Regions from separate parts of the Allobacillus sp. SKP2-8 genome, predicted to be linked through region 3. Evidence: riboswitches for the same ligand, from Rfam matches in the RefSeq annotation. Region 3 holds a riboswitch; each other region holds the start of a gene.
The links. A riboswitch is a leader RNA that binds a small molecule or an ion and turns the genes downstream of it on or off. The one in region 3 is predicted to bind S-adenosylmethionine.
Positions count from the first base shown of each region.

Region 1: it holds a riboswitch for S-adenosylmethionine, as region 3 does, so the genes downstream of both, metX (homoserine O-acetyltransferase MetX) here and FPQ10_RS08420 (methionine ABC transporter ATP-binding protein) in region 3, are expected to answer to the same signal.
Region 2: it holds a riboswitch for S-adenosylmethionine, as region 3 does, so the genes downstream of both, metK (methionine adenosyltransferase) here and FPQ10_RS08420 (methionine ABC transporter ATP-binding protein) in region 3, are expected to answer to the same signal.

Region 1 is NZ_VMHF01000005.1:34,262-45,343, reverse strand. Features, by position in the region: gene FPQ10_RS06400 (hypothetical protein) at 1-30, shown strand, start outside; gene FPQ10_RS06395 (hypothetical protein) at 339-752, opposite strand; gene FPQ10_RS06390 (helix-turn-helix transcriptional regulator) at 749-958, opposite strand; gene FPQ10_RS06385 (cupin domain-containing protein) at 1,283-1,732, opposite strand; SAM riboswitch class I at 2,359-2,469, shown strand; gene metX (homoserine O-acetyltransferase MetX) at 2,564-3,613, shown strand; gene FPQ10_RS06375 (O-acetylhomoserine aminocarboxypropyltransferase/cysteine synthase family protein) at 3,628-4,944, shown strand; gene FPQ10_RS13025 (hypothetical protein) at 5,021-5,197, opposite strand; gene FPQ10_RS06370 (AEC family transporter) at 5,213-6,142, opposite strand; gene FPQ10_RS06365 (ring-cleaving dioxygenase) at 6,396-7,379, opposite strand; gene FPQ10_RS06360 (ring-cleaving dioxygenase) at 7,399-8,340, opposite strand; gene FPQ10_RS06355 (MarR family winged helix-turn-helix transcriptional regulator) at 8,352-8,831, opposite strand; gene FPQ10_RS13020 (hypothetical protein) at 8,951-9,124, shown strand; gene FPQ10_RS13015 (hypothetical protein) at 9,176-9,331, opposite strand; gene FPQ10_RS06350 (MFS transporter) at 9,349-10,617, opposite strand.
Region 2 is NZ_VMHF01000014.1:690-8,555, forward strand. Features, by position in the region: gene FPQ10_RS10135 (DUF2332 domain-containing protein) at 1-764, opposite strand, end outside; gene FPQ10_RS10140 (hypothetical protein) at 826-1,368, opposite strand; gene FPQ10_RS10145 (hypothetical protein) at 1,359-1,664, shown strand; gene metK (methionine adenosyltransferase) at 1,849-3,051, opposite strand; SAM riboswitch class I at 3,245-3,350, opposite strand; gene FPQ10_RS13455 (NUDIX hydrolase) at 3,453-4,016, opposite strand; gene pckA (phosphoenolpyruvate carboxykinase (ATP)) at 4,302-5,891, shown strand; gene FPQ10_RS10165 (TraB/GumN family protein) at 6,394-7,386, shown strand.
Region 3 is NZ_VMHF01000009.1:16,169-27,250, reverse strand. Features, by position in the region: gene FPQ10_RS08435 (toprim domain-containing protein) at 1-242, shown strand, start outside; gene FPQ10_RS08430 (thioredoxin family protein) at 245-574, shown strand; gene FPQ10_RS08425 (TlpA family protein disulfide reductase) at 1,152-1,571, opposite strand; SAM riboswitch class I at 1,659-1,766, shown strand; SAM riboswitch class I at 1,866-1,985, shown strand; gene FPQ10_RS08420 (methionine ABC transporter ATP-binding protein) at 2,059-3,084, shown strand; gene FPQ10_RS08415 (methionine ABC transporter permease) at 3,077-3,745, shown strand; gene FPQ10_RS08410 (MetQ/NlpA family ABC transporter substrate-binding protein) at 3,764-4,600, shown strand; gene FPQ10_RS13090 (YuzK family famiily protein) at 4,812-4,982, shown strand; gene sufC (Fe-S cluster assembly ATPase SufC) at 6,121-6,900, shown strand; gene sufD (Fe-S cluster assembly protein SufD) at 6,928-8,235, shown strand; gene FPQ10_RS08395 (cysteine desulfurase) at 8,235-9,461, shown strand; gene sufU (Fe-S cluster assembly sulfur transfer protein SufU) at 9,451-9,900, shown strand; gene sufB (Fe-S cluster assembly protein SufB) at 9,952-11,082, shown strand, end outside.

The DNA.
Region 1 (11,082 bases), on a different contig from region 3:
AATTGGGAAAGCAAACATCCTGGACATTAGTTGAAATGTTGTTAATTAATAGTTCTGGGAGCGCCCAGCTTCATGGTAAATTTATAGGAGATTCTTTTTTCGTCGAGTGGTTTCCAATGTTTAGACATGAATATAGTTAATTAGAAAACGACGTTGAAAGACTCAATCTGTTAACTTAGAAGTTAATCCCAATAATTGAATACAATTTCTCCAACTGTTTTCGACTTGCAAAACACAAGTTGTTCTAATTCCGCTTGGTGCAATGTATTTTCATTTTCAAGGATGATGTTTTATTCATGCGCAATGAGTGTGTCACGACTGTGCCCGATTGTTGAAATTTAATTTTGTCGCTTTGTACGCAGGAAATAAATGTAAATTGATGGAACAAGGAAACAAACAAAGAATATTCCTCCTACAAGTATTCCAGTTGAAATATCACCTGTAAAGGTAATTAAACCCCCAAATACAATGGCAATAATCGAACTTACAATTACTGAAATGACCAGTCCCTTTTTCGGAGACTTTTTACTTGATTCATGATCTACACTGATCCCCATAGACAAGTATGCGGAAATAACTCCTGTCAAAATAAGAACATACCATAACGGATTAGCTCTCATTCCATCCATTCCTTTGGTGACTAGGTCATACCCTAATATACCAATAATCGCAATGTTCTCAAATAAGAATAAAATCCTGATGTTCTGTAAGTTTTGCAGTTTCAATCGTTCATCTTTAATTTTTTTGATCATTCCATTCGCTCCTCCTTCTCTACCCAGAATAATTCATCCAATGACTTATTTACGACATCACAAATCGAAAGACACAATTTTAAAGTGGGATTATATTTTCCTTTTTCAATTAAACTAACTGTCTGACGGGTGATGCCTACTTTTTCAGCTAGTTGCTGTTGGGTTAAGTCCCTTTGAACACGAGCTATCTTCACATTATTTTTCACTTATATAATCCCTCCTCACACAGTGTTACTGTAACATATAAATTACATAATTCAAATTATACATTACATCGTATTTATGAAAAAGCGCTAATCCTTTCGATGGAAAAGCGTTTTATCAAAAACTTTATTGATATTTCGAATTTTCTCCACAGAAACGGAACTACTTAGTCTTATAGCGCCAATTTTTCATTTCTAACGGGCCTGCCAAATCAAAGTTAAGGTTGCTATTGAACATTGATAATTCGAAAAATATATGTAACGAGAAACGCACTTTGCATGTGCATTCCTCTTGTTTCTTCAAATGATCTTTTCGTGCTTCTACATTTAATACCCGTGTTCTGATTCCATCGCATTTAATTTTGTTGCATGTACAGTTCCATAGGGATGCTCAGGGGGCGCATAAATTGAATACAGTTTTAATGGAAATGGACCGATGTTTGTCATGTTGTGCCATTTTCCTGCTGGTACCATCACCGCATCACCTGGTCCAACTTCCACACAGAAATCTAACCGGTCCTTTTGATCTCCCATCTGAACAAATCCATGCCCTTCTTCTATCCGTAAAAATTGATCCGTATTCGGATGAATTTCCAAGCCTATATCGTCACCAGGCATAATGGTCATCAACGTCACCTGAAAATGTTCTCCCGTCCAAATCGCTGTACGAAATGTTTCATTGGACCGGGTAGCGCCGGCAATATTGACAACAAATGGGTGACAACCACAATCAGGCATGGAATGGTTATATGGATGATTTAGGTATCCGTAATTCATAAACCAACTTCCTTTCAAAAATATATTTCAGTTTAATCTATGCGAATAACCATTTTTGTGATTATTGGTTTGTATCGACAGCGATTCATTCTATAAGACTCTTTGTGCAATTTTCATAGCCACTCGGAGGATAGACATTCTCTATAAATTTTCCGGCAAATGGCAATAATTACCCGACTTCTGTTCTTGATACGTGTTCTCAACTACTGAAGTCACGAAATTTGCTCGGTCTCCGTTCTTGATAGACGCTCTCTACTACGGAAGCAGCAATAATCGCTCAGCTTCCGTGCTCGATAGACGCCCTCTACTACGGAAACTTCAATTTCCGCTCGGCTTCCGTGCTCGATACACGCTCTCTTCTACGGAAACTTCGATTTTCGCCCAGCTTCCGTGCTCGATACACGCTCTCTTCTACGGAAGCAGCAATATTCGCTCAGCTTCCGTGCTTGATAGACGCTCTCTATTTTTTCAGCCATTCGGACGTCTAGAGACCTCCTATAAGAATTTCCATGCAATTTTCACAGCCGACCAGGTATATAGAGATACAAAAAATCATTTTACGCGTTGACACTTCTCCTTCAACGTGCTAACATATCATTTAACTCAAAAAATTAATATTTTTCAAACTCTTATCTAGAGTGGCTGAGGGACTGGCCCGATGACGCCCGGCAACCTTTAAACAACGGTTTTAAAAGGTGCTAATTCCAGCAAAGCAAATCTGCTTTGAGAGATGAGAGGGACCAAAATGTCGACATCGTATATTCTGGCCTCTCTGCTCAAAGCAGGGAGGTCTTTTTAATACCGTGAGATCAAAATGAAAGGAGAACATCAATGACAAAGACTGTGCAGCATGGTTCAGTTTCCATTCCAAATTTCAGTTTGGAAAGCGGCGAACAATTGGATGAGATCCACCTTGCCTACGAACAATGTGGTCCGATCGATGCACCGACCATTCTCGTTTGTCATGCACTAACTGGAAACCAATTCGCTGTAGGGACTGAATCCAATCCTGGTTGGTGGCATGGATTGATTCAAGACGGTGGATACATCGATACGACACGCTATCAAGTAATTACGTTCAATGTGTTAGGTGGATGTGATGGTTCGACTGGACCGGGTTCACTGCAATCGAATGGTAAACCTTATCAGGATCAATTCCCGACACTCACCGTTCGTGATTTGGTTGAAGCTCAATTTGTTGCACTCAACATTTTGGGCATCGATCAATTGAAAGCGGTCATCGGTGGTTCCTTAGGTGGAATGCAAGTATTGGAGTGGGGATTTATGTATCCCGATTACATGGAGGCCATCTTCCCCATTGCCGTCACACCTGTTTTTTCCGATTATGCGATCGCCTTTAATCACATCGCAAAGCAAGCCATCCTACGCGATCCGGCTTTTAAAAATGGTGAACAGCCAAAAGACGGATTACATTTGGCACGAATGGTCGGTATGGTCACTTATCGACCGGAAGAATTGTTCAGCAAGCGATTTTCCAGACAACAACAAAATGGTGTATACGATGTTGAGTCTTACTTAAATTACCAAGGCGAAAAGCTTGCGAACCGCTTCAATCCATATAGTTATATTCGATTATTGGAAGTGATGAACGGACACGATATCACCCGAGGCCGAGGTAGCTATCAACAAGTACTTGAGCAATTGAATGTGCCGATCTTTGCTTTGGGATTTCAAAATGATCTGCTTTATCCACCAGAAAAAATTAACCGCTTCGTGACAGATCTTGAGAAAGCTGGGGCGTATGCAGAATATCACGAGGTCGAAACAATCTTCGGACATGATGGATTTTTGGTTGAGTTTGAAAAATGGGGACCTTTTATTCAAGAAAAATCAATGTCTTTAGAAACTATTAAAAATTAAAAGGAGCGATTTACATGACTAAGAAAAATTATCGTTTGGAAACTGTCAGTATTCATGGAGGACTAGAAGCAGACCCGGCAACCGGTTCACGTGCATTGCCGATTTATCAAACGAATGCTTACCAATTTAATAACACAGAGCATGCAGCTGATTTGTTTGGCTTAAAAGAGCAAGGCTATATCTATACACGAATTGGAAATCCGACAGTCGGCGCATTGGAAGAACGAGTTGCTCAATTGGAAGGTGGTGTCGGTGCATTGGCGCTTTCCAGTGGAATGGCGGCAATCACAGCAGCAATTTTCAACGTAGCGGAAGTTGGCGATGAAATTATTTCAGCCTCAACGTTATATGGTGGGACATACAATTTGTTTGCGACGACATTCCCGAAACATGGCATTACTACTCGATTCGTCGACCCGAAAGATCCAGAGAATTTTAAAGAGGCCATCACTCCAAAAACGAAAGCCATTTTTGCCGAAACAATCGGAAATCCAGGTTTAAACATTTTAGACATTGAAAGAGTCGCTAAAATCGCACATAAAGCCGGCGTGCCGCTCATCATTGACAATACCTTCGCAACTCCTTATCTCTGTCGTCCAATTGACTTCGGCGCTGACATCGTCGTCCACTCGGCAACAAAATGGTTAGGTGGAAACGGTAAAACATTAGGTGGAATCATTGTCGATGGTGGAAAGTTTGACTGGGATAATGAACGATTCCCTGGTTTCACACAGCCTGACCCTAGCTATCATGGGTTAGTTTATGCCGAAGCTTTACCAGAAGCTGCTTTCATCACAAAGGCCCGCGTACAGGTTTTACGTGATACCGGTGCTGCTTTAAGTCCTTTCAACGCTTTCCAGATTGCCCTTGGAATCGAAACGCTTCATGTTCGATTAAAAGAACATGTAGCTAACACGCGAAAGATCGTTGACTACCTGGAATCTCACCCAGCTGTCGAGTGGGTTACGTATCCTGAACAAGAAAACCATGAATCCGTTGAACTCGCCAAAAAGTATCTACCAAAAGGTGCGGGGTCTGTCGTCGTCTTTGGCATTAAAGGTGGATACGAAGCAGGTGCAGAAGTCATTAACCAAGTAGATCTGTGGTCGCACCTCGCAATCGTCGGGGATGCCAAAAGCTTGATCATCCACCCGGCAAGCACAACTCATCAGCAGTTAAACGAAGAAGAACTGCAATCCTCTGGGGTCACTGAAGATTTAATTCGCTTGTCTGTCGGCATTGAGCACGTCGATGATTTAATCGATGACTTAGAGCAAGCTATTGCCAAAGCTACAGGGATAACATCGAACACAGAAACAACAACCGTATAAACAAAAAGAAAAACGACAACCACTATATTCGGTTGTCGTTTTTCTATCCAACTACTACGAATTTTTTCTTATAAATTTATTCAGCCAGTTTAGTAGCACGTGTAATTGCCAAAAACGTCAAAACAGAGGTCAAAACGATGAAAAAAACCCAATAACCATTTCCATTCCCGGCTAAAAGAACGCCAATGAATGCAGCAATCACCGCGGACAATTGAAGCACAACCCAAGTCAAATCTGTTAAAACTTTTTTCATTACCTTCACCTTCCATTATCCAAATAGCACTTCAGCAACATAGATCACGACACCAACAGTCAAACTGCTTAGAATTGTAGAAACCAAAACAATCTGGCCAGCTAACTCTGGATGATGATCGAATTCCAAGGCGAATTGCGCACTATTTCTTGAGGACGGAAAAGAACTAGCGATAAACAATGATTGTGCGACAATACCATCCAATCCGAGAATAAAAATCAGCCCTAACGCCAAAGCTGGCGAAACAAACAGACGACCAAGGATTGACAACAATAAAAGTTTATTAAACTTTTTTAACTGGACATAGGCAAGCTGCGCACCAAGTGTCAACAAAGCAATGGCCAAAAAAGCGTCCGATAAGTTTTCTAGCGGTTGCCATAGAACCGTTGGGATGCTGATATTCAATGCTTTCAAAACCACTCCCAATAACAAAGCATATAACATCGGAAGCTTCAGAAATTGACCGAAAGCAGCCCCTTTTCCTTTTGCATGAACAGAAACTGAATTCATTAAACCATATGTATACGTAATGAAATTTTGAATAAGCATCACGATAATCTGGATGGTCATCCCTAGTGGATGTTGGTGAAAAATCATCTGGCTGACGGGTATTCCGTAATTTCCAGAGTTGATCAATACAACACTATTCTTGTAAACCGCTGACATCCCTTTATCAAGCTTAAGTAATTTGACGACACTATACGAAAATATCATTAGTAAAATGGATAAAATTCCTTGAAAAAACAAGACATCAAAGAGAACGTTTAAGTTGATATCACTCTCGTAGATATTGACAAATGCGACAACAGGTAACAGTAAATACGTCAAGATCTTTGATAATGTCTTTAAATCTAACGTAAATTTTCGCTGCAATAATGCACCGACCGCAACTAAGATTAGCAATGGTAAAATGATACCCATAATAATATTGAATAAAATTTGCATGATCAATCCATACCTTCGTTTGTTCTACCTGTATCTTACCATAATTTAGCTGTTGAGGTTAGGCGGGTTGGAATGATATGAGCCTAAATAAGAAAAATATGGGCCTGTAAACATCTATTTGGCCCTATTTCATTGATCTATGAACCCCTCATCAAAAAATATGATCCCAATTTAAAGATATATGTGACTAACTTAAAAATATATGTGCCTTACCCTCATATCAAAAAAGCCCAACATGACGTTGGGCTCCATTTTACTCATATTCTTTTTCGAACGTCTTCGTACTTCTGACTGTGTCAATCGGGCGAACCATTTTTTCAATTTCCTCACGTTGTGGTTCCAATTTTGGTGGCAATGCTAGTTTTTCACCAAGTGTTTCGTATGGCTCGTCATCCATGAATCCTGGTCCGTCTGTCGCAATTTCAAATAAAATTTGTGGTGCGACTTGAGCATATAATGAACCGAAATAAAATCGTTCAACGAATCCAGAGTTCGGTAATCCAACTTTTTGGAAATGGTTAATCCAGTCTTCCAGTTTTTCTTTGTTTGAAACACGAAATGCGGCGTGATGAACGGTTCCGTAACCTTGTTGATGCCTTGGTAAAACCGTGTTGTATTCTACGATTATTTGGCCACCATTTCCGCCTTCACCCGTTTCAAATAGATGGAATGAATCTTCCTTGTCAATTTCCTTAAATTTCAAGATTTGCTCCATCATTTTTTTGAAAAATTCATAGTCATCAACGCGGACGATAATCGGGCCTAAACCAGTGATTGCATATTCCAGTGGAATTGGGCCGTCTTGCCATGGCGTTCCAGGTGCAACCCCGTTATCGTTTTCATCAGAAATCAACTGATATTGTTGGTCATCAAAGTCAACGAACGGAAGTATTTTCTTGCCGAATTGTTCTTGAATTCCTTGGTGTTTAACTTCTAGGCGATTAAATCGCTTCACCCAATAATCAAGTGCTTCATCACTTGGTACGCGGAAGGATGTTCTGGCGATTTCGTTTGTTCCGTGCTGTCCCTTAGGGATACCAGGAAAATCAAAGAATGTCATGTCTGTTCCTGGATTCCCTTGATCGTCCGCGAAAAATAAATGATACGTCTGAATATCGTCTTGGTTCACTGTCTTCTTCACTAAGCGCATACCTAACGTATATGTGAAAAATTCATAGTTCTTCTCCGCACTGCTTGTAATGGCTGTTACGTGGTGCATGCCCTTTAATTGTTCCATTAAAAATTCCTCCATAAATTTATTTCGATCGCTTTCTAACTTCAATTGGATATAATGATTCAGTTAATTGATCGCGAAGATTTTCATACTGAGGCGGTAGCTTTAATTCACTACCAAGCTCATCTCTATTTTCATCAATCGCGAAACCTGGGGAATCGGTCGCCATTTCAAACAGAATTCCACCGTGCTCTTTAAAATAAATAGAGTTGAAATAGTTTCGGTCTTTGACTTCTGTGACGCCGAATCCACTTTGATGTAAATGTTCTTGCCAGTCTCTTAAGTCATTATCGTCAGTTGCTCTCCATGCAATGTGGTGCACTGTTCCTACACCCATCATGCCTCGGTCATTTGATGCCATTTTTACATCAATGATGTTCCCGATATCTGCCTGCGATTGATAACGAATATATTCATCATCCGCATCGATTTCCGTTAAACCCATCTGGTCTTCAAGTAAATTGGCCGTTTTAGTCGGATTGGATGAATATAAAATGCCCCCGCCAAATCCTTTAATCGCCATACCTGGCGTGATGCCATCAAATTCCCATGAGTTATTCTCTCTAGCCTCACGTTCAACGAGTTCAAGATGAAGTCCGTGTGGGTCATCAAATTGCAAATACGTTTCACCAAAGCGTTCCGTTTCTCTAATTGAAATTTGGAAACTTTCCAGTCGTTTTCTCCAATCCTCCAATGACCCTATTGGCACAACATACGTCGTCACACCTACTTGACCATCTCCTATTCTTCCTTTACGACCATTCGCCCAAGGGAAAAAGGTAATGATCGTGCCTGGACTTCCCTCTTCATCACCAAAATATAAATGATACGTACCCGGGTCATCAAAGTTAACCGTTTTTTTGACTAATCGCAATCCAAGCACACCTGCATAAAAATCGACGTTTTCTTGCGGATGGCCGACGATGGCTGAAATATGGTGAATTCCTTTTGTTTGTTTTCCCATATACACGCCTCCTAATTTAAGTTTTGAGCATGTAGCCCAAGTTTTTTCAACTGCTCAATGAGCTGTTCTTTTTCTTCGACATCGAGTCCAGCGAAGATTTCTTGTAACCCTTTTTTATGTGTTGGAAATACGTCATCCATAAGCGTCTTGCCTTTTTGAGTGATTGTTGCTAATTTAACACGACGATCACTTGGATGAAGTTTCCTTTCAAGTAACTCTTTCTTTTCTAACTGATCGACTACATAAGTTATACTGCTGCTTGCAATCAAAACCTTTTCACCGATTTTTTGAATGGGTTGGTCTCCTTTGTTATAAATTAACTCAAGAACCGCGAATTCAGTCGGATTCAATCCTAAATGTTTAATATCTTCAATGACACGCTTTTGAATAGCATCTAACGCACGTGTCAAAACAATAAAAAGTTTTAAAGATAATCCCTCGTCTCGTTCTTCTGCCAAACGAATCACCTCTTTTGTATCTCTCAAATTCATTTATCTCGAATTAATATTAATTTTACAAGATGATTATTTGTAATTCAACCATAATGCTTTTTAGTATCCTTACTATTTTCAGAAGGTTCGATTACAATAAAGAAAAAGGGGGCTTCTATATGAAAGCAATTGGAATTATTTTAATTGTCATTGGAGTGGTTGGGATTCTTTTAGGATCGATGATGTTCGGGGATATTGGAATTGCAGCCATGATCGGCGCTACAGGTGCATTGGTTTCAGGAATCGGTTTCTTACAGGTGAACAAAGCACTCCAGCAGTTATCGAATCGATGAATCCATTAAAAAACCAGCTCATCCCCTTTAATAGGCGGAAGAGCTGGCTTTTTATTTTTTCAAGACTGAAATGATCTTCGTTTGTTCACCTGTCTGTTTCCGAATCTTTTTTCGAGCTTCAGCTGGGGTTCGCGCATTTAATTGCTTCGTCTGCGACTCCCCGTTCGTTTCCATTTCCACAACAAAACATTTTTCTCCACATCTCATCGTCAACACCTCACAAGCTATTTTGCTAACACTTCAGATTTATCCGGTTTTTTTGCAAGGATCGCACAAACCATTCCTATAACCGGAAAAATTAATGAAGCGAGTAATACTGGCGTGTAACTATGAAATAAATCAAAACCAACACCGAACGGAAGTGGTCCTAATGAGGAGCCCAAAACAGTCATCGTCACACCGACACCGTTAATGCTTCCGATATATTTTCTACCGAAATAGTTCGGCCAAATAACATTTAAACTAATACGTTCCAACCCGTTGGCTGTACCCCATATGATACCAAACAGAATTGCCATAAAGAAATTATTCGTAATGAGCAGCATTAATAAAAGGATAAATTCAATGATGAAAATGGCTAGAAGTAAATAATTGGTCTGGACACGGTCGGTAATAAAACCCGAGACGAAAGACATGGGAATACCTACCATCGCCATTAAACTTAAAACAGTCGCAGCGATTCCTGGGGAAAGATCATTCGATCCAAAAATCGATAGTATATGAAAGGTAATGCCGGTGTTGATCATTGATGGAATGCCGACACAAATTAATATCGCCCAGAAAGCACGTGTCTTCTTCGCTTCCTGCAATGTCCAGTCCTCTTCTGCTTCTTTCACTACCGCACTGCCTAGAATCGGTTTTAATTCTTCTTTTTGCTTTAAGGGGCCATCAGGCTCAAGCCCGATATCCTCGGGTTTGTTACGTACACCAAGTAACGCAACTGGTACGAAAATCACCAATAATAGAATTCCCCAAAATTGCCAAGCAAAGCGCCAATCCCATGTATCAATCAACCATGTATTGATAATCGGAAAGACCATTGCACTGATAAAGCTACCAAGTGCCATCAAACTAACAGCGAAGCCTCTTTTTTTCACAAACCATTGAGCAGCGAGTGTATTCGGAATGAGCGACATACTGCCTTGACCGAGCAAACGGATGGCAAAGAAACCGATTGAAAGCATCCAAATGGTCGAAACGGCACTATTCCAAAAGCAAGCAATCGCAAATAAAGTTCCCACGACAACCATCATGACACGTTGGCCGAAACGATCGATGAACCGACCGACGAAAATCATAATGAGTCCAGCAACCAATGTTGCAATGGAATAAACACTGGAAACCAGTGAGCGAGACCAGCCGAAATCTTCTATATATGCGTCAATGAAAATAGAGTTGGAGTACGTTTGACCGGGTCCCGAAAAGAAAATTCCAAGTGCACCGATAAAAACAATAATCCAACCATAATAAATCCTTCCGAAAAATGCCGCCATCAATGCTCACCTCTTTAGAAATCGACACTGTATATTCGTTTACAAAGGTTGATTATATCACTCATTTTTATTTTGAGCATTCATTGAGGTGGCGTTCAGCGAAATGATTGAGCGGTTAGTTCGTCTTTGAGTAGATTCTATGTTTTCGCTGGATAGCGTTCGATTTCTGAAGCGTTATCGTTAATTTGACAGCCTCTATTCGGGGATAGTGCTCTTTTATGGCACGTTACCGTCGATTTGACAGCCTCTATTCAGGGGTAGTCTTCTTTTTTGGGACGCTATCGCCGATTTGACAGCTTCTATTCGGGGGTAGTCTTCTCTTCTGAAGCGCTACCGTCGATTTGACAGCTTCTATTCGGGGGTAGTCTTCTCTTCTGAAGCGCTACCGTCGATTTGGCAGCCTCTATTCGGGGGTAGTCTTCTCTTCTGAAGCGCTACCGTCGATTTGACAGCTTCTATTCGTGG
Region 2 (7,866 bases), on a different contig from region 3:
GGGAGTATTGCTACACCATTTCCTTCTATTAGATTAGGTGGATTTACCCTTAATTGTTCTACTGCATTTTCAAAGTTTTTTAGTCGTTCTTTATGTTCAGGCCAAATAAGTGCTTTTAACCATAAACATTCGTCTTCATCGGTAAGATTGGTAACGTTTAAGTCTATGCCCAGTCGATCACTGACCGGTGGAATTGATGTTAATAATTCATAAGGTATTTCACCATTACGTACCATGGATGTTAAATGAACAGTGGAATTTTGATTGCCAAAGACTTGCTCGTCCCCATAAGAATAGGAATAATGATCCCATAGCAACTGCAATCCTGCACTTGTCCCGATTTCTATGAGTGAAAGTGGTCTCTTGATCTGGTTGTATATATAACAAAACACAGGATACAGATAGGCACATCGCCGTACCTCATTTGTTTGGACTAGCTTCTTTCCTAAGATGGCCTTTATTTTATCTTTATTTTTCATGCAAAAATCTTTTAAAAAAGGAAAGGGATTATCCTCTCTACTCACCTGATCGACGATGCTAGGATAGAATTCCTTCAATTCATGTTCCTCACCTTGTAGCAACAAATAATGAACAGCGCCAAAAAGTAAGTTAGGGATCGGTTGCCCTTCTCTTGCATACATGCTTAAATCCAACAATTCATTATCTGTTGCAATTTGGTTCGATAAATTTTCATAGAGATCACTCGATCCGTGACATTCTAATGTAGCAAAGTTCTTAAATCGTTCAGCGATCCTTTGGGACATAACTTCCCCTCCATATCGTTAGCTCCATTTTTTCCCAAAACACCATTCAACTTAGCTTCCATCATTCATCTTTATTGTTTTTAGTGAAGCCAATTTTATAAAAAATCTTTCCGCTTCTCAGTAAATAAAACCCGAATACAAATTGAATCACTACCATTACGAGATTCTGAACAATGAATTGTGTTTGCTCGTTCGTACCTACACTGTTAACAGAAGATGTGAAAATGATATTGGATATAATCTGAAACGCTTTTGGAAGGGAATAGATGATTAAAACTAATCCGACCATCTTCATAAAAAGATAAAATAATGAGCCAATCTTATCTTCGTCTTTCGCAGACAAATTGTTAAAGGCTAATTCCACAACGGCTTTTCCATCTTTAAGTAGGTAAAACCCAATGATCAAAAGAATTACAGGGTACACGACTTGAAAAATTAGCGAAAAACGATAAGAACTTAAATTCTGATTCGTCATCATATCCGGTTGATTATAAATAGACATAAATTGAAAAACCACCGGAGTAATATGGACTAAGCCCCAAATAATCGTAAGAACCCCGACGATTTTCAATCCAGACTCAAAAAGAGCTTTTGGTGGAACCATTTAAAGACCCCCCTTTTCACTTGGCTTTGTTAAAGTCCGTTGTTAATGATTCAATATCGGTTTCTCCACGATTTATCAGCGGCTTCGCACAGTTTATCGGCGACTCCGCTCGATTTATCGACGGCTTCGCTCGATTTATCGACGGCTTCGCTCGATTTATCGGCGGCTCCGCACAGTTTATCGACGGCTCCGCACAGTTTATCGACGGCTCCGCACAGTTTATCGACGGCTCCGCACAGTTTATCGACGGCTTCGCTCGGTTTATCAGCGAAAAGCTTTCACCCACAGGCAATTAAAAATCAACACTAATCTTTAACAGAGCCTTTGGGCGCCATAACTTTATTTATAATCATCGTACCACAAATCTAAATATTTTGAATTATATTTTACATTACTTAAATTCAAAATGTAATCGAGTGATTTAATAAAAAAACAGCTGCTATACACTATGTATAACAACTGTTTTCAAGAATCTATGATTTAGTTATTTTCAAAGAAACGCTTTAACTCATCTACTTTATCTGTACGTTCCCATGTGAAATCTTCATCTGTTCGTCCAAAGTGTCCGAAAGCTGCTGTTTTCTTATAAATCGGCCGCTTCAGATCAAGCATTTTCGTTATACCTGCAGGGCGCAAATCAAATACTTCTGGAATAACTTCAGCCATCCGTTCTTCAGAGACAGCGCCTGTTCCAAATGTATCAACATTAATGGAAACGGGCTGTGCTACGCCAATTGCATAAGCCAATTGCACTTCACACGTTTCAGCAAGTCCCGCAGCGACGATGTTTTTCGCGACATAGCGCGCAGCATAAGCGGCTGAACGGTCAACTTTCGTCGGATCCTTACCACTGAATGCTCCTCCGCCATGACGAGCATAACCACCGTATGTATCTACGATGATTTTTCTTCCTGTCAACCCGGCATCCCCCTGAGGTCCGCCGATGACAAAGCGTCCTGTTGGATTAATGAAGATTTTTGTCTCATCATCCATTAACTCTTCTGGTACGATCGGTCGAATGACGAATTCCATAATATCATTCTTGATCTGTTCCAATGTAATTTCCGGATGATGTTGTGTAGACAAGACAATCGTATCAATTCGTCCTGGTGTACCATCTTCCTTATACTCAACCGTTACTTGCGTTTTCCCGTCTGGTCGTAAATACGGAATCACTTCCGTTCGACGAACATCGGATAAACGCTTCGACAGCTTATGAGAAAGTGAGATCGGCAGAGGCATTAATTCCTCCGTTTCATTCGTTGCAAAACCGAACATCAAGCCTTGGTCACCTGCACCAATTGCCTCAATGTCTTCATCCGTCATTTGTCCTTCTCTTTTTTCATAAGCAACATCGACTCCAGCAGCAATATCTTCGGATTGCTCATCAATGGAGGTCAATACAGCACATGTCGCATAATCGAAACCATATTTCGCCCGTGTATATCCAATTTCTTTTACTGTATCACGAACGATTGTTGAGATATCAACATATGAAGTCGTTGAAATCTCTCCGGATACTAAAACAAGACCTGTTGAAACCATTGTTTCACATGCTACTCGTGCATCTGGATCTTCTTTTAAAATTTCATCCAAGATGGCATCTGAGATCTGGTCACTGATTTTATCTGGATGGCCTTCTGTAACCGATTCAGATGTGAATAATCTTCGTTTCCTTTCCATATCTATTTCCTCCCAAGAATTATTACGGCACTCTCTCCTGGTCAGACGACAGCATCACTCTTCATACGGCTTGTAATCGAGTGATGTCAGAGACGTAGTTTTAATATCAATTGAAAACGAACGTCTTCAATCCAACAAAAAAACCTTCCCCATTTATCCATGACAAAAGGGAAAGGTGATTATCCGCCTTCCGCTCTTATCGTCCAAGGGACACCTTGCATCAGGTTAGCACCTGTCACAGCTTGTGATGGTTGCCGAGCTTCATCGGGCCTGTTCCCTCCGCTTTCTCTGGATAAGAGTTATTCCGTTTCTGCATTATCATATCGCTAAATAAGGGAACTTGTCAATTTATATTGTCAATGATTAACTAATTCGACTTTACTGAAAACGTGAACGTCCATCTACTGGTGCAGCGCTTGAATCTGCTTAATCGCACGAGCCATTAATTGGTCCGGAATTTCTGAAACATGTACCCACCTGACATCGTGATCTTCATCATTTTGACCGATTTCTGTCTCATCTGTCACGAAAAGATAACGGAAATCATAATGAAAATGGCCTGGTTCGCCTTTTTGTTTATTCGTAGGGATGTAATGAATATTGACATCAAAAGGATACAGCTGTTCTTTATGTACTGAATGAAGACGCACATCGATGCCTGTTTCTTCCTTCACTTCACGAATGGCTGCTTCCTCTGGTGTTTCTCCTGGATCCACATGGCCACCTGGTTGTAACCATCTTTCCAATGATTTATGAAATAACATCAATATATGATCCGGCTTATTCGGATGAAGAACAAATCCGCTACCGGTAATATGTCCCGGTGACACGCTTCGGTCAAATAATTCTTCGCGGTCTTTAATGAAGGAAATAAACGGGATGAGGTTCTCTGCCTCTTCAGGAAATTGAAGCATATACGTTTGGAACTGTCTCAAAGTTTCTTCTTTATTTGTTTTCGTTTCCATTTAAATAACCTACCTTTCAAAAAAATCAGCTTGTAAACTTCTTAATAAAAGCATAACATGTTTACATTAAATACGATATTTCATGATTAAGCGACAGATTTAGAGTATGAAAGATAAAACAATCCATCAAATTTTAATAAAAGGTTGGTAAAGTACCTCTGAATGTTGTTATAATTTAGTCACAATTATTTTCACCATTAGTATGGATTAATATATCTAATGTGTTATACTAATAACCAGATTGAAACAGCACACTTTAACTTAAACGTAAAGGATGATGAATGAATGAGCACAAATACACTTGATTCGCTCGTCTCTCGCTTAACCGATTTAGACGTGAATCATCAAAATCTTTCAGTTGCTGAACTTGTTGAAAAAGTATTGAGCCGTGAGGAAGGCGTCCTGTCTTCTACCGGAGCCATTCGCGCAACAACTGGAACATATACAGGAAGATCACCGAAAGATAAATTTATCGTAAAAGATGAAGAATCCCAAGATCATGTTGAATGGGGAAGTGTCAACCAACCAATCAGCGAAGAAAAGTTCGAAAATCTATTTCATAAAGTTATCGATTACTTGGAAACTCAGAATGAATTATTTACTTTCAAAGGCTTCGCCGGTGCGGATGAAAAATACCGCCTGCCGATCCAAGTCATTACACAATTTGCTTGGCATAACCTATTTGCCAATCGTCTATTTATCCGTCCTTCAAAAGAAGAGCTAGAAAATCATCAGGCTGGATTTACAGTCGTTTCTGCTCCACATTTCAAAGCTGACCCTGAAGTAGACGGTACAAATTCTGAAACATTTATTATTGTTTCATTTAAGCACCGAATCGTTTTAATTGGCGGAACAGAATATGCTGGAGAAATTAAAAAATCCATTTTCTCTGTCATGAACTATATGCTACCGACTAAAAATGAAGTGCTTCCAATGCACTGTTCAGCGAACGTCGGCGCAGAAGGTGATGTTGCTTTATTTTTCGGACTTTCCGGAACAGGGAAAACAACTTTATCCGCCGACCCGAGCAGAAGCTTAATCGGTGATGACGAACACGCATGGAGCCAAAACGGTGTATTCAATATCGAAGGCGGATGCTATGCAAAAACCGTGAATCTATCTGCTGAAAAAGAACCACAAATCTTTAATGCCATTCGTTTTGGTTCTGTTTTGGAAAACGTTATTTTGGACGAAAACCGTGAAGCAGACTATGATGACACGAGCTTAACAGAAAACACGCGTGCCGCTTACTCAATTGATAATATTGATAATATCGTCCGTCCAAGTCGTGCCGGACATCCGAATACAATTATCTTTTTGACTGCTGATGCTTCAGGCGTATTGCCTCCAATCAGTAAGCTATCAAAAGAACAAGCAATGTACCATTTCTTAAGTGGTTATACGAGTAAACTAGCTGGAACTGAGCGTGGTGTCACAGAGCCACAAGCGACATTCTCTGCTTGCTTCGGTTCACCATTCTTGCCATTACCAGCTGCAGAATACGCAAAAATGCTCGGTGAAAAAATTGATGAGCACAACTCAGAAGTATTCCTAGTGAACACAGGCTGGACAGGTGGCCCATATGGCGAAGGCTCACGTATGAAACTTGGTTATACACGTGCCATGGTTCAAGCAGCTTTGGAAGGCGATCTGAAAAATGTTGAAACCGTACAAGACGATTTCTTTGGTCTTCACATTCCGACCGAGTGCCCTGGTGTACCAACAGAAGTTCTTCACCCAAAGAAAACATGGGCTGACAAAGATCGTTACGACCAGCAAGCACAAGACTTAGCGAAGAAATTCCATGAAAACTTCAAACAGTTCGATCATGTAACAAAAGATATCGCTGAAGCAGGACCAACGTTTAGAGGATAATTGAATAAAAAGTGGTAAGGACCGGGTGATCCCGGTCCTTTTTTTGTTGGTCATTGTAAGCTGCGGATAATATATGCGCCCATTCTGAAATAATATGGTTCCATCTCACACGGTTATGCGCCCGGGAGCAAAGGATATGCGACCCGCATACGAATTTATGGACCCAAAGTTGCGACTTATGTGCCCAATCTCGAAATATATGAGCCCAACCGTAATTAGCGCGTGCTATTCACCCACCAAGATTAACTCAACCAAATATATGTGCCCATCTTGAAAAAATATGCGTCCATTCCATACGGATATGCGCCCACGAACATAGGATATGCGACCCGCATACAAATTTATGGACCCAAAGTTGAAATTTATGTGCCCGGTCTCAAAATATATGGGCCTAACATGTCGGATGTAGCTTTACTAATCCTGTGTTGTGAAATATACGCAAGGAAAATAATTGTATATAGATTAATTTTTGGTACACTTTTTAATAGGGGGAGGAAAGTACATGAGAAAGATGGTTTATTTATTAGTAGGGGTATTGATTTTACTTGTTGGTTGCCAGGAAGAAGCACAAGATCACGATGAGGACGTAAATGAACAAGAAGAAAAAAAGACAAAAAGTATTGATGAAACGGAGATAAATGAAGAGGATATAATAAGTGTAGAAGATTTTGATTTACCTGATCGGACAAAAGGCTTTTTTTGGACAGGAACAGATGGCAAAAATCAATTTCACTTTTTAGGAACTATGCATATAGGCACAGAGGATATGTATCCATTTGAAGAAGATATCGAATCAGCACTTGAAAACTCAGACTTTCTTCTAGTTGAAAAGCATTTCTCTGAGGATGAACAAGATCTAACCCAAGAATATTTCTATTACCCAAATGGAGAAACATTAGAAGATCATATGCCAGAAGAATTAGTTGATTCAATTAGGGATTATTCAACAAAGATTAAAGCGAGATTTGGACAATTGAATAGCATGAAGCCATACGCGCTCTCTAAAAGAATTATAAACTATGAAATAGGAAAAAAAGGTCTTACTAGCGACTATAGCGTGGAAGAATATTTGACAAAAACAAAACCAAAAAACACGGAAATTATCGGCCTTGAAGGTCGGGAACGTTACGAATTGATTCATAATCAGCCAGATGATTACTATGCTTACATGCTCGAACAGACTATTGATAATATGGATAAGCAAATCAATGAAGGGATAAAGAGCTTTGCTGGTTACCGACTTGGTGATGAATCAATGTTAACCGATATTAAACGTACTGTAGATTCCAACTCTGAAAATCAGAAATACGAACAGATGTATATCGATAATATGATGGTCAAAAGAGATCAAATGATGGCCGATCGAATCGCCGAGATCTCAAATGAATATTCCGGCAAAAATTTCTTTGTTGCAGTAGGAACCGCTCACTTTTTTAATGAAGGAAATGTGCTCGAGTTATTGAAGGACAAAGGATTTGAGATAGAGAGAAACTAAATAACTTTTTCACCTGTAGAACTAGCCGCTTGTATTTTAGATGAAACAGGTTGTGAATGGAAATTAAGTACATGATTAATGTATTCCAACCTGAAGGGTTTTAGATCTTTAAGCGAACTTTTTGTATCTAATTTTGACAAAAGTGAAAAATACTTTGTGACAATACACTTTGATAGTAAATCAGTAGCCTTAATTTATATTTCATGAAATGTTTCAATAGTATTCTGTTTTATACTATAAACCTGTTATAAGCAAGTTTATTTTGCAAATAATTCTTACTTTCGGTATTCGGATATTCTTCGATGGAACAGATTTACTATTTCTTCAACTGGATGTCCCTCTTCAATAATGCTTTCTAAGATTTCTTCAGCAATTAAGTAGGGGTCTTGCATTTGAATATTCTTATTAAAAGAATTAATAATGGCTCGGTTGGTCTCCCTAAGATTTCTTTCTTTATTTGACATTGGCACTATAGCCAAT
Region 3 (11,082 bases):
CGTTAGATTTAATGATTGAAGAGCACCAGCTAGATGATCGTGATGTGTTTATTTTGACGGACGAAGATGAACCAGGCATCAAATTAAGAAAGTTACTGAATCAAGAAATCTCTCATGCTCAAAACCTCTATATCGACCGAAAGTATCGGGAAGTTGAAGAAACACCTGAGTACGTGTTAGCATCAATTTTACAAGCAGCTGATATAAATGTTGATGTGGATTTTTTGAAAGGGTTTGAATGAGCATGAATGCAATTAACGAAAAGAATGCGCAATTTCTAGTAAAGAAAAAGCAGTATCATATATTATTTATCAATAGTCCCTTCTGCGGTACATGTAAAGTGGCAAAACGAATGCTTCTTTATATAGAAGACACACTGGAAGACAGTAAATTTTATGAACTAAATGGACTGACTGCACCAGATTTTCTACAACAGTACAATATTATGAGTGTTCCATGTTTAATGGTGTTTAAAGACGGCAAGCCAGTCGATCGAATCTATACATTTCACTCTGTGCCATATTTATTAAAAGAACTTGGACCCTACTTGGTCACGGAGAAAAATAAAATATAATTATACTTATACATCTGACATGCCGAACGAAGGATACTCCTTGCGTTCGGTATTTTTTATGGAAGGCAAGAAAATGGAAAGCCGTTGATAAACGTCATGAAGCCGTTGAAAAATGCAGTGAAGCCGCCGAAAAAACATGAGAAGCCGTTGAAAAATCGGTAAAAGCCGTCGATAAAATATGCGAACCCGTTGAAAAACGTCATGAAGCCGTTGAATAATGAGTAGAAGCCGCCGATAAATCCTCCGTTAAGTTCGATCTTTCCATAAAAATAGGCTGTGACAAAGTTATAAACTTAGAAGCACGAATATTAATCTAACTTAGCGTAGGAAATATACGGAGACTTCTGCGGTCAACTAAATGCGGCCACGTCCTGTGGCCAACGTTGACACTAGCCCGTCCTGGGCGTCGGGAGCAAAAGCCTAGGTGAGACCCCGCAGTGCGAAGCACGAGGAGGCTCAACAGCTGCCCGCGAAAAGCGGAGTATATTTCCGAAGCGGGTATTTCCGCATTACTAAATTAGAATGTTCGTATCTGAGTCAACTTTAAAGATATTGTCCCAGCCTCATTTAGAAACGCTTATGCCAATGCTTTACTGATTACCTGCAAAATCTCCACAAAGTCAGCTTGATCACCGAATCGACCGACCACTTCACCATTCTTATCAATGACGATTGTCGTTGGGACGGAAGTGCAATCATAAAGGTCATATACTTCACGACCGTTATCTTTCAAAACGGGCTGGGTTAAAAATTGCTCTTGATATTTCAACGCTTCTTCCTCTGACCGCTCACGACCAGTCACGTTAATCGTAATCATTTCTAATTCATCGTTACGCGTTGTTTTATAAAATTGCTCTTTTTTCGGCAAGTCTCTTGCACAGTCTGGACACCAAGATACCCAAAAAGTAAGAACAATGACTTTTTTGCCGAGTACTTCATCTAGAGAGAATGTTCGGTCTTCATTTAAGTAAGGTAATTCAAACTGAGGTGCTTTCATTTTATATTTCCCCTTTTTCAAAAATAAGATTGACGACCAACTCGCTTCATGCTAATATTAACATTAATACAAATCGCATAGCAAAATTTCTTATCAAGAGTGGCGGAGGGAACGGCCCTGTGAAGCCCGGCAACCATCGAATTTATTCGAAAGGTGCTAATTCCTGTTCATGCTGAGTGCATGGCAAGATAAGAGAGAGATCAAACGTTTCTTTCTTGTTCTTGCAAGGGAGATTTTTTTATGTGTTAACAACGTATCGCTTTAACGTGTTAAATTAACAATTTTATAGATAAACTCTTATCAAGAGAGGTGGAGGGACTGGCCCGATGAAGCCCGGCAACCACTGGATGATGTTTAAAATCATCCAACAGGTGCTAATTCCAGCAAAGCAGGGGATGCTTTGAAAGATAAGGGAACGAAGGCCCGATTCCTTTCTGTTCTCTTATGCAGGAAGGTTTTTTTATTTACTAAAGAAAGAGGGAGTTACATGATATCGATTAAAAAGCTTTCGAAACATTTTCAAACGAAGGATCAAACGGTTCAAGCAGTCGATGATGTTTCATTAGATATTGAAAAAGGTGAAATCTTTGGTGTGATTGGTTATTCTGGTGCAGGTAAAAGTACGTTCGTTCGTCTGTTGAATCGACTGGAAGAACCGACGAGTGGAGAAATCACACTTGACCAGCAGTCATTGACCCAATTAGGAAAAAATGATCTGCGGAAAAAACGACAAAAAATAGGAATGATCTTTCAGCATTTTAACCTACTTTGGTCTCGTACCGTTTATGAAAACATTGCATTTCCTTTAGAAATTGCTGGTGTCGATAAACAGAATAGCAAAGAAAAAGTGAATGAATTGATTGAGCTTGTGGGATTAAAAGGAAGAGAAAACAGTTATCCATCACAGCTAAGCGGTGGTCAAAAACAACGTGTTGGCATCGCCCGAGCGCTCGCAAACGATCCCGAAGTGCTGCTTTGTGATGAAGCAACTTCCGCCCTCGATCCGGAAACGACGGATGATATCTTGGATTTACTTGTATCCATTAATGAAAAACTGAAATTGACGATCATCTTAATTACGCATGAGATGCATGTCATTCAAAAAATTTGTCATCGCGTAGCAGTTATGGAGCAAGGGAAAGTCGTTGAAGTCGGTGATGTGTTGGAAGTGTTCATCAATCCGAAAGAGAAAACGACGAAACGATTTGTTCAGCAATTATCACCGCTTGAACATGACCCTGAACGGTTGAAAGATTTCATTACGGAAGATGAAAGCAAAGAAGTGGTGAAGCTACATTTCGTCGGCGGTACAGCGAGACGGAGTTTGATCAGTGAAGTCGCAAAACAGTTCGATGTTTACGTGAATATATTGCAAGGATCAATTTCACAAACTCAGGAAGGCTCTTACGGTACATTGTTCGTTGAACTGGATGGGGAGCGAAAAGTGATTGAAGCATCGATGGAGTATATTCGCAACTCAGGTGTAGAAGTAGAGGTGGTTACAAATGCTTAACGAATTATTCCCAAATGTCATCATGGATGACTTATGGACAGCAACGTATGAAACATTATATATGACGGTTATTTCAGTAATCGGCACTTTTATTCTCGGAATTATTCTCGGTTTAGTTCTTTATTTAACCGATCGAGGAAATCTTTGGAGCAACCGGTTGGTGAACGGAATCACAGCGACGTTCGTTAACGTTTTCCGTGCCATCCCGTTCATTATATTAATTTTATTGCTCATTCCATTTACAGACTTTTTGATGGATACCATCCGTGGACCGAAAGCAGCTTTACCGGCATTGATTATCGGTTCGGCACCGTTTTACGCACGGTTAGTTGAAATTGCCTTAAAGGAGGTAGATAAAGGGGTAATTGAGGCAGCAAAGTCAATGGGGGCAAAAACCCACACGATTATTTTTAAGGTTTTATTGCAGGAATCAAAACCAGCACTAGTCGGAGGTCTGACGGTTACAGCAATTGCGTTAATCGGTTATACAGCTATCGCAGGAGTGATTGGCGCAGGCGGCCTTGGTGATTTAGCTTATATGAATGGTTTCCAACGAAGAAATAATGATGTTGTCTTTGCATGTACCGTCTTTATCGTCGCCATCGTCTTCATTTTTCAATGGGCAGGCGACTTTACGGCAAAAAAAATGGATAAACGATAAAAGGGGAGTTTAAAAAACATGAAAAAATTATTATTGGTTTTATTAGGAATTACATTGATTGTGACATTGGCAGCGTGTGGATCATCTGATGAAGAAAGTAATGGTGATTCTAACGGAGAAGATACTACTGAAATTGTCGTTGGTGCAACAAGCGTTCCTCACGCTGAAGTGTTAGAGGAAGCAAAACCGCTTCTTGAAGAAAAAGGAATTGACCTAACGATTGAAACGTACCAAGAGTATGTATTGCCAAACGAAGACTTAGATAACGGCACACTCGATGCAAACTACTTTCAACACATTCCTTACTTTGAATCACAGCAAGAAGATATTGGGTATGATTTTGTGAATATTGGCGGCATTCATATCGAACCTTTAGGCATTTATTCTAAGAACATCGAAAGTATCGATAATGTAGAGGAAGGAACAGTCGTACTTCTAAGTCGTTCTGTTGCCGACCACGGAAGAGTTCTTACTTTGCTTGAACAGAATGATTTGATCAAAATAGATGAAAATGTAAACAAAGACGCTGCAACTGTTGAAGATGTGGTTGAAAACCCATTGAATCTTGAGTTTGATGCAAGTATTGAACCAGCAATGCTTCCGGAATTTTATGAAAGAGAAGAAGATGCATTAGTCGCAATCAACACAAACTACGCAATCCAAGCGGGCCTTGAACCGAGAGAAGATTCGTTAATTATTGAAGAGTCCGACTCACCTTATGTGAACATCATCGCAGCGCGCGCAGAAGATGAAAATAACGAAGCGCTCCAAACTTTGGTCGAAGTTCTTCGTTCTGAAGAAATCACGAATTTCATTGAAGAAAAGTATGAGGGCGCTGTCGTACCGGTTAAATAAAATCTGAATCTTTAGCATTCGAGAGAAATGTTCAGTTATCCATACCAATTATAAGAATGAGGGGTATAACATCAAATAAGATGTTTATACCCCTCTTCATTCGGATAAACCTAATCTATAAGGGTTTTTGAATCCTTAACATTCGTGGTATTCTATATAACATCAAAGACGAAAGGAATGATTTTTCATTATTAATGACAATGAGATTGACTTGAATTACACAGAGGATATGGAGAAATCCATGCAGCAATCTCACGGAATGGGGTACAAAGAATACAGTATGAACCTCAATCGAAGACTACAAGTTGAACAAAAGCGAGAGAATGATTATAAGAAGTGTAATAACTTAGTTTCAGAAGTTGGACGACAATTACATCGTTAATGAATAAAAAAAGCCCATCAACTCCAGCCAAATTATTGGTTGGAGTTGTTTAAATTAGGTGGTGGATCTTTAGGTTACATAAGACCTTCTGGGAGTTTTTGTGAAAAATATCCCGTAGTAGAGAGTGGTTATCAAACACGGAAGCCGATCAATATTAGAATCATCCGTTGTTGAGCGTGCCTATCAAGCCCGGAAGCCGACCAATTTTAGAGCCTTCCGTAGTAGAGAGCGCTTATCAAGCACGGAAGGCGAACAATAATTGAATCTTCCGTAGTAGAGAGCGTCTATCAAGCACGGAAGGCGAACAATAATTGAATCTTCCGTAGTAGAGAGTGCTTATCAAGCCCGGAAGCGGATCAATTTTAGAGCCTTCCGTAGCTGAGAGCATCTATCAAGCCCGGAAGCGGATCAATTTTAGAGCCTTCCGTAGCTGAGAGCATCTATCAAGCCCGGAAGCGGATCAATATTAGAAACTTCCGTAGCTGAGAGCATCTATCAAGCCCGGAAGCCGACCAATTTTAGAGCCTTCCGTAGCTGAGAGCATCTATCAAGCCCGGAAGCCGACCAATTTTAGAGCCTTCCGTAGTAGAGAGCGCTTATCAAGCCCGGAAGCCGATCAATTATAGAAACTTCCGTTGTTGAGCGTGCCTATCAAGCCAAGAATTCGAACAATTATTGAAGCTTCCATCAAAGCACGTTCTCGACGGCATTTCGCGCTGCACAAGCACTCATTTAAGTATCGAGACGAGAACGCCAATCAAGCCCGGAAGCCGATCAGTATTAGAATCTTGTTTATAGAAGGCTACTAACCCCGCGTTTAAAAAACTGAGTCGGAGAGTCCTATATAAGCGAGATTCTGATTCTCATCATTCGGCCTTTCATTCTCACCATGAAAAACTCCTTCTATATCAATCTAAAACTCCACAATTCCAATGCCAAGAAATCAACATTTTACGAAAAATCAATAACTTACGTCGTTTCAGTTTAATATTCCTTGTATCTTTACTATAATAGAGGTTGTGCCGAATAAAGGTCATTCTTCGGCGGATGGTTGATTATAAATTATAAATGTTATAAACTAAGAATGAGAATAGATTGGGAATGACCAATATATATCATAGAAAATGGAGGTATTGATATGGCTGGATCAACTTTAGAGATTAAAGATCTGCATGTCGAAATTGAAGGGAACGAAATCCTGAAAGGGGTTAACCTAACGATAAAGGGTGGAGAATTCCACGCAGTGATGGGACCGAATGGTACAGGTAAGTCTACATTGGCGAGTGCTATCATGGGTCACCCGAAGTTTGAAGTGACGAAGGGATCCGTTCATTTAGATGGAGAAGATGTTCTTGAAATGGAAGTAGACGAGCGTGCTAAAGCCGGTCTATTTTTGGCTATGCAATATCCAAGTGAAATCAGCGGTGTCACAAACTCTGATTTTCTACGTTCTTCAATTAATGCGAAGCGTGAAGAAGGCAACGAAATTCCATTAATGCAGTTTATCAAAACAATGGATGAGAACTTGGACTTCTTAGATATAGATAAAGATATGGCTCAGCGTTATTTAAACGATGGATTTTCCGGCGGTGAGAAAAAGCGGAATGAAATCCTTCAGTTAATGATGTTGCAACCAGCAATCGCGATTTTAGACGAAATTGACTCCGGTCTAGACATTGACGCATTGAAAGTTGTTTCTGAAGGAATCAATAAAATGCGTAGTGAAAACTTCGGTTGCTTAATTATCACTCACTATCAGCGTCTACTGAACTACATCACACCAGACCATGTACACGTTATGATGCAAGGTCGTGTTGTGAAGTCTGGCGGACCAGAACTAGCTCAACGCCTAGAATCAGAAGGTTATGAGTGGATTAAAGAAGAGCTTGGAATCGAAGACGAAACTGTAGGCCAGTAAGTGATCATAAAGATTGGAGGGTGAATAATGGCAGTAGATACAAAACTACCATACGATGAACAATATATTACTGAGTATTCTCAGAAACGGAACGAACCTGAGTGGTTTCGTGATATTCGTTTAGAAGCTTTACGTCAATCGGAAGATCTCCCAATGGCGAAAGCAAATAAGACACGGATCATTGATTGGAACTTCACGAATTTCAAACATGATGTAGCTGGTGAACCAATTCAGGACTTCGATACACTTCCTGAACAAGTTCGTGTTCTTTTAGGTGAAGAAGGAAGCGCACAAAACTTGATTATTGTCCGGAATAACGATGTAGCGTATGCAAACCTTTCACAAGAATTGAAAGATAAAGGCGTTATTTTTGAAGACATATTCACTGCAATGAACGAACATAGTGACCTTGTTCAAAAGTACTTCATGAAAGATGGCGTTGCGATCGATGAAAACAAAATGACTGCACGTCATGCGGCGCTAATGAACAGCGGTATATTCGTGTACGTTCCAAAAAACGTTGTTGTCGACGAACCAATCCAGGTTGTTTTTTGGCAAGAAGATGACGAAGCGGGCATGATCAATCATGTTTTATTAGTCGCTGAAGAAAATAGTGAAGTCACGTATCTTGAAAATTATTACTCAGCAAATGCGAATAAAGAATCTGTTGCAAACTTGGTCAGTGAAGTATTCGCTCACCAAAACGCAAAAGTTTCTTATGGTGCTGTCGATCACTTGGCAGAAGGGACAACGGCTTACGTTAACCGTCGTGGCGTTGCAGACCGTGATGCGAATATCGAATGGGCACTTGGTCAAATGAATGACGGAAATACGATTTCTGACAATACTACCCATCTAAAAGGTGACAATTCTTTCTGTAACGCAAAGTCCGTTTCTGTTGGTCGTGGAAAACAAAGACAGAACTTCACAGCGAAGATTGTAAACTGGGGTAAAGATTCTGATGGTTATATCCTTCAGCACGGTGTCATGAAGGATCGATCTACAGCTTACTTCGATGGAATTGGTCAAATTGAGCATGGAGCAACACGAGCGAATGCGGAACAAGAATCTCGCATTTTGATGTTGGATGAAGGTGCACGCGGTGATGCCAACCCAATCTTATTGATTGATGAAGATGACGTAACCGCAGGACACGCAGCTTCTGTCGGCCGTGTTGATCCAATGCAGTTATACTACATGATGAGTCGCGGGATCTCTAAAGAAAATGCAGAGCGTCTGATTATTCACGGATTCTTAGATCCAGTTGTTCGTGAAATTCCAATCAAAACTGTTCAAAAACAATTGAAAGAAGTTATTGAAGGGAAAGTATACTAATGAATATGGCAGAAGTTCGCAAGCAGTTTCCAATACTGGATCAGGAAGTTAATGGTCATCCATTAGTCTATCTCGATAGCGCTGCGACTTCCCAGAAGCCTCAAGTAGTTATCGATGCGATAGATGATTATTACCGTCGCAATAACTCGAACGTTCACCGTGGTGTTCATACACTGGGTTCACGTGCTACTGAAAGTTATGAAGGTGCACGCGACAAGGTGAGAGAGTTCATCAATGCATCATCCATCAAAGAAGTTGTTTTCGTTCGAGGCACAACGACCGCAATCAACATGGTTGCGTCTAGTTACGGCCGACAGAACTTGTCCGAAGGGGACGAAATTGTTCTGACGAAAATGGAGCATCATAGTAACATCATTCCGTGGCAGCAAGTAGCGAAGGAAACAGGCGCTAAGTTGAAGTATCTTCCACTTTATGAAGATGGAACGATTTCACTGGATGATGTACGTGAAACGGTAACCGATCGAACGAAGATTGTTGCTGTGACACATGTTTCTAACGTTTTAGGTACAATCAATCCTATTAAGGAAATTGCCGAAATTGCACATGAGCATGGGGCAGTCATCGCTGTTGACGGTGCACAAAGTGTTCCGCATATGAAAGTTGATGTGCAAGAATTGGATGTTGATTTTTATGCCTTCTCAGGTCATAAAATGATCGGTCCTACAGGAATTGGTGTACTCTACGGTAAGCAATCGTTGTTAGAGAACATGGAGCCGGTTGAATTCGGCGGTGAAATGATTGATTTCGTTCATTTGTATGAATCAACATGGAAAGAGCTGCCTTGGAAATTCGAAGGTGGCACACCAATTATTGCAGGAGCAGTCGGACTGGCCACGGCCATCGACTTCCTGAATGAAGTTGGTTTAGATGAAATTGAAAAACATGAACATGATGTTGTTCAATATGCAATGGAGAAAATGAATGAGATTGATGGAATGACAATCTACGGACCGGATGCACAGGAACGCGCAGGTCTTGTTACGTTCAACTTAGAAGGCGTCCATCCTCATGACTTGGCGACAGCGCTTGACTCACTCGGCATTGCAGTTCGAGCAGGTCACCATTGTGCACAGCCATTAATGCGTGAACTTGAAGTCGTTGCAACTGCAAGAGCGAGCTTTTACCTGTATAATGATAAGAAAGATGTAGATCATCTTGTCGAAGGACTAAAAAAAGCGAAGGAGTATTTCGGAGATGTCTTTTAACAATCTAGATACACTCTATCGACAAGTCATCATGGACCACTACAAAAATCCGCGAAATCGCGGTACAATAGAAGATGAAGGTTCGATTACCGTTGAGATGAACAATCCAACATGCGGAGATCGGATCGATTTACAGATGAAAGTAGAAGATGGAATCGTCCAAGACGCTAAGTTTGAAGGTGAAGGATGTTCCATCAGTATGGCATCTGCTTCTATGATGACGCAGACTGTAACAGGTAAACCAGTAGAGGACGCCCTCAAAATGTCAGAGATTTTCTCTGAAATGATGTTGGGCAAAGATATAGATGAAAAGGAATTTAATCTGGATGACATGGGTGATGTGCAATCCTTGCAAGGAGTAGCAAAATTCCCAGCCAGAATTAAATGTGCGACGCTCGCATGGAAAGCCATGGAGAAAGGCGTCGGTGACGAACAGTAATCAGGCAGTTACGCCTGGTTCACTGTTTAATCATTACAAGGAGGGTGAAGTATGGCTAAGAAAGCACCTGAAGTAGGCGATTACAAGTATGGTTTTAGTGACCGCGACGTATCGATTTTCCGTACTGAACGTGGTCTGACTGAAGAGGTAGTTCGTGAAATTTCTCGCCGTAAAGAAGAACCAGAGTGGATGCTTGAGTATCGTTTGAAAGCATATGAAATATTTCATAGTAAGCCAATGCCACAGTGGGGTGGAGACCTAGGCGAATTGGACTTTGATGAAATCACTTATTATGTGAAGCCATCTGAGCGTTCTGAGCGTTCTTGGGATGAAGTACCTGAAGAGATTAAACAAACATTCGATCGTCTGGGAATTCCAGAAGCTGAGCAGAAATATCTTGCAGGTGTTTCAGCGCAGTACGAATCGGAAGTTGTTTATCACAACATGGAAAAAGAGTTAGAGGAAATGGGTGTTATCTTTAAAGATACGGACTCTGCTCTACGTGAAAACGAAGACTTGTTCCGTGAGTATTTCGGTAAGTTGATTCCATCTGCCGATAACAAATTCTCAGCACTAAACTCTGCAGTTTGGTCTGGTGGCTCATTCATCTATGTACCGAAGAACACAAAAGTGGAAACACCACTTCAAGCTTACTTCCGTATTAACTCTGAAAATATGGGACAGTTTGAGCGTACGTTGATCATTGTAGATGAAGGCGCATCTGTACACTATGTTGAAGGTTGTACAGCACCTGTTTACACTTCCAGTTCACTTCACAGTGCGGTTGTTGAAATCTTTGTGAAAAAAGATGCGTATTGCCGTTATACAACGGTCCAAAACTGGGCGAACAACGTTTATAACTTGGTTACGAAAAGAGCAACAGCAGAAGCGAACGGTACAATGGAGTGGATTGATGGTAACTTAGGTTCTAAGTTGACAATGAAATACCCATCCATTCTGTTGAAAGGCGAAGGTGCTCGTGGTTTGACACTTTCCATCGCATTAGCTGGTAAAGGACAACACCAACACGCTGGTGCCAAAATGCATCACTTGGCTCCAAATACGTCTTCTACAATTGTTTCGAAATCCATTTCTAAACAAGGTGGTAAAGTAACGTATCTTGGATTGGTTCACTTCGGTAAGAAAGCTGACAACGCACGTTCGAACATTGAGTGTGACACG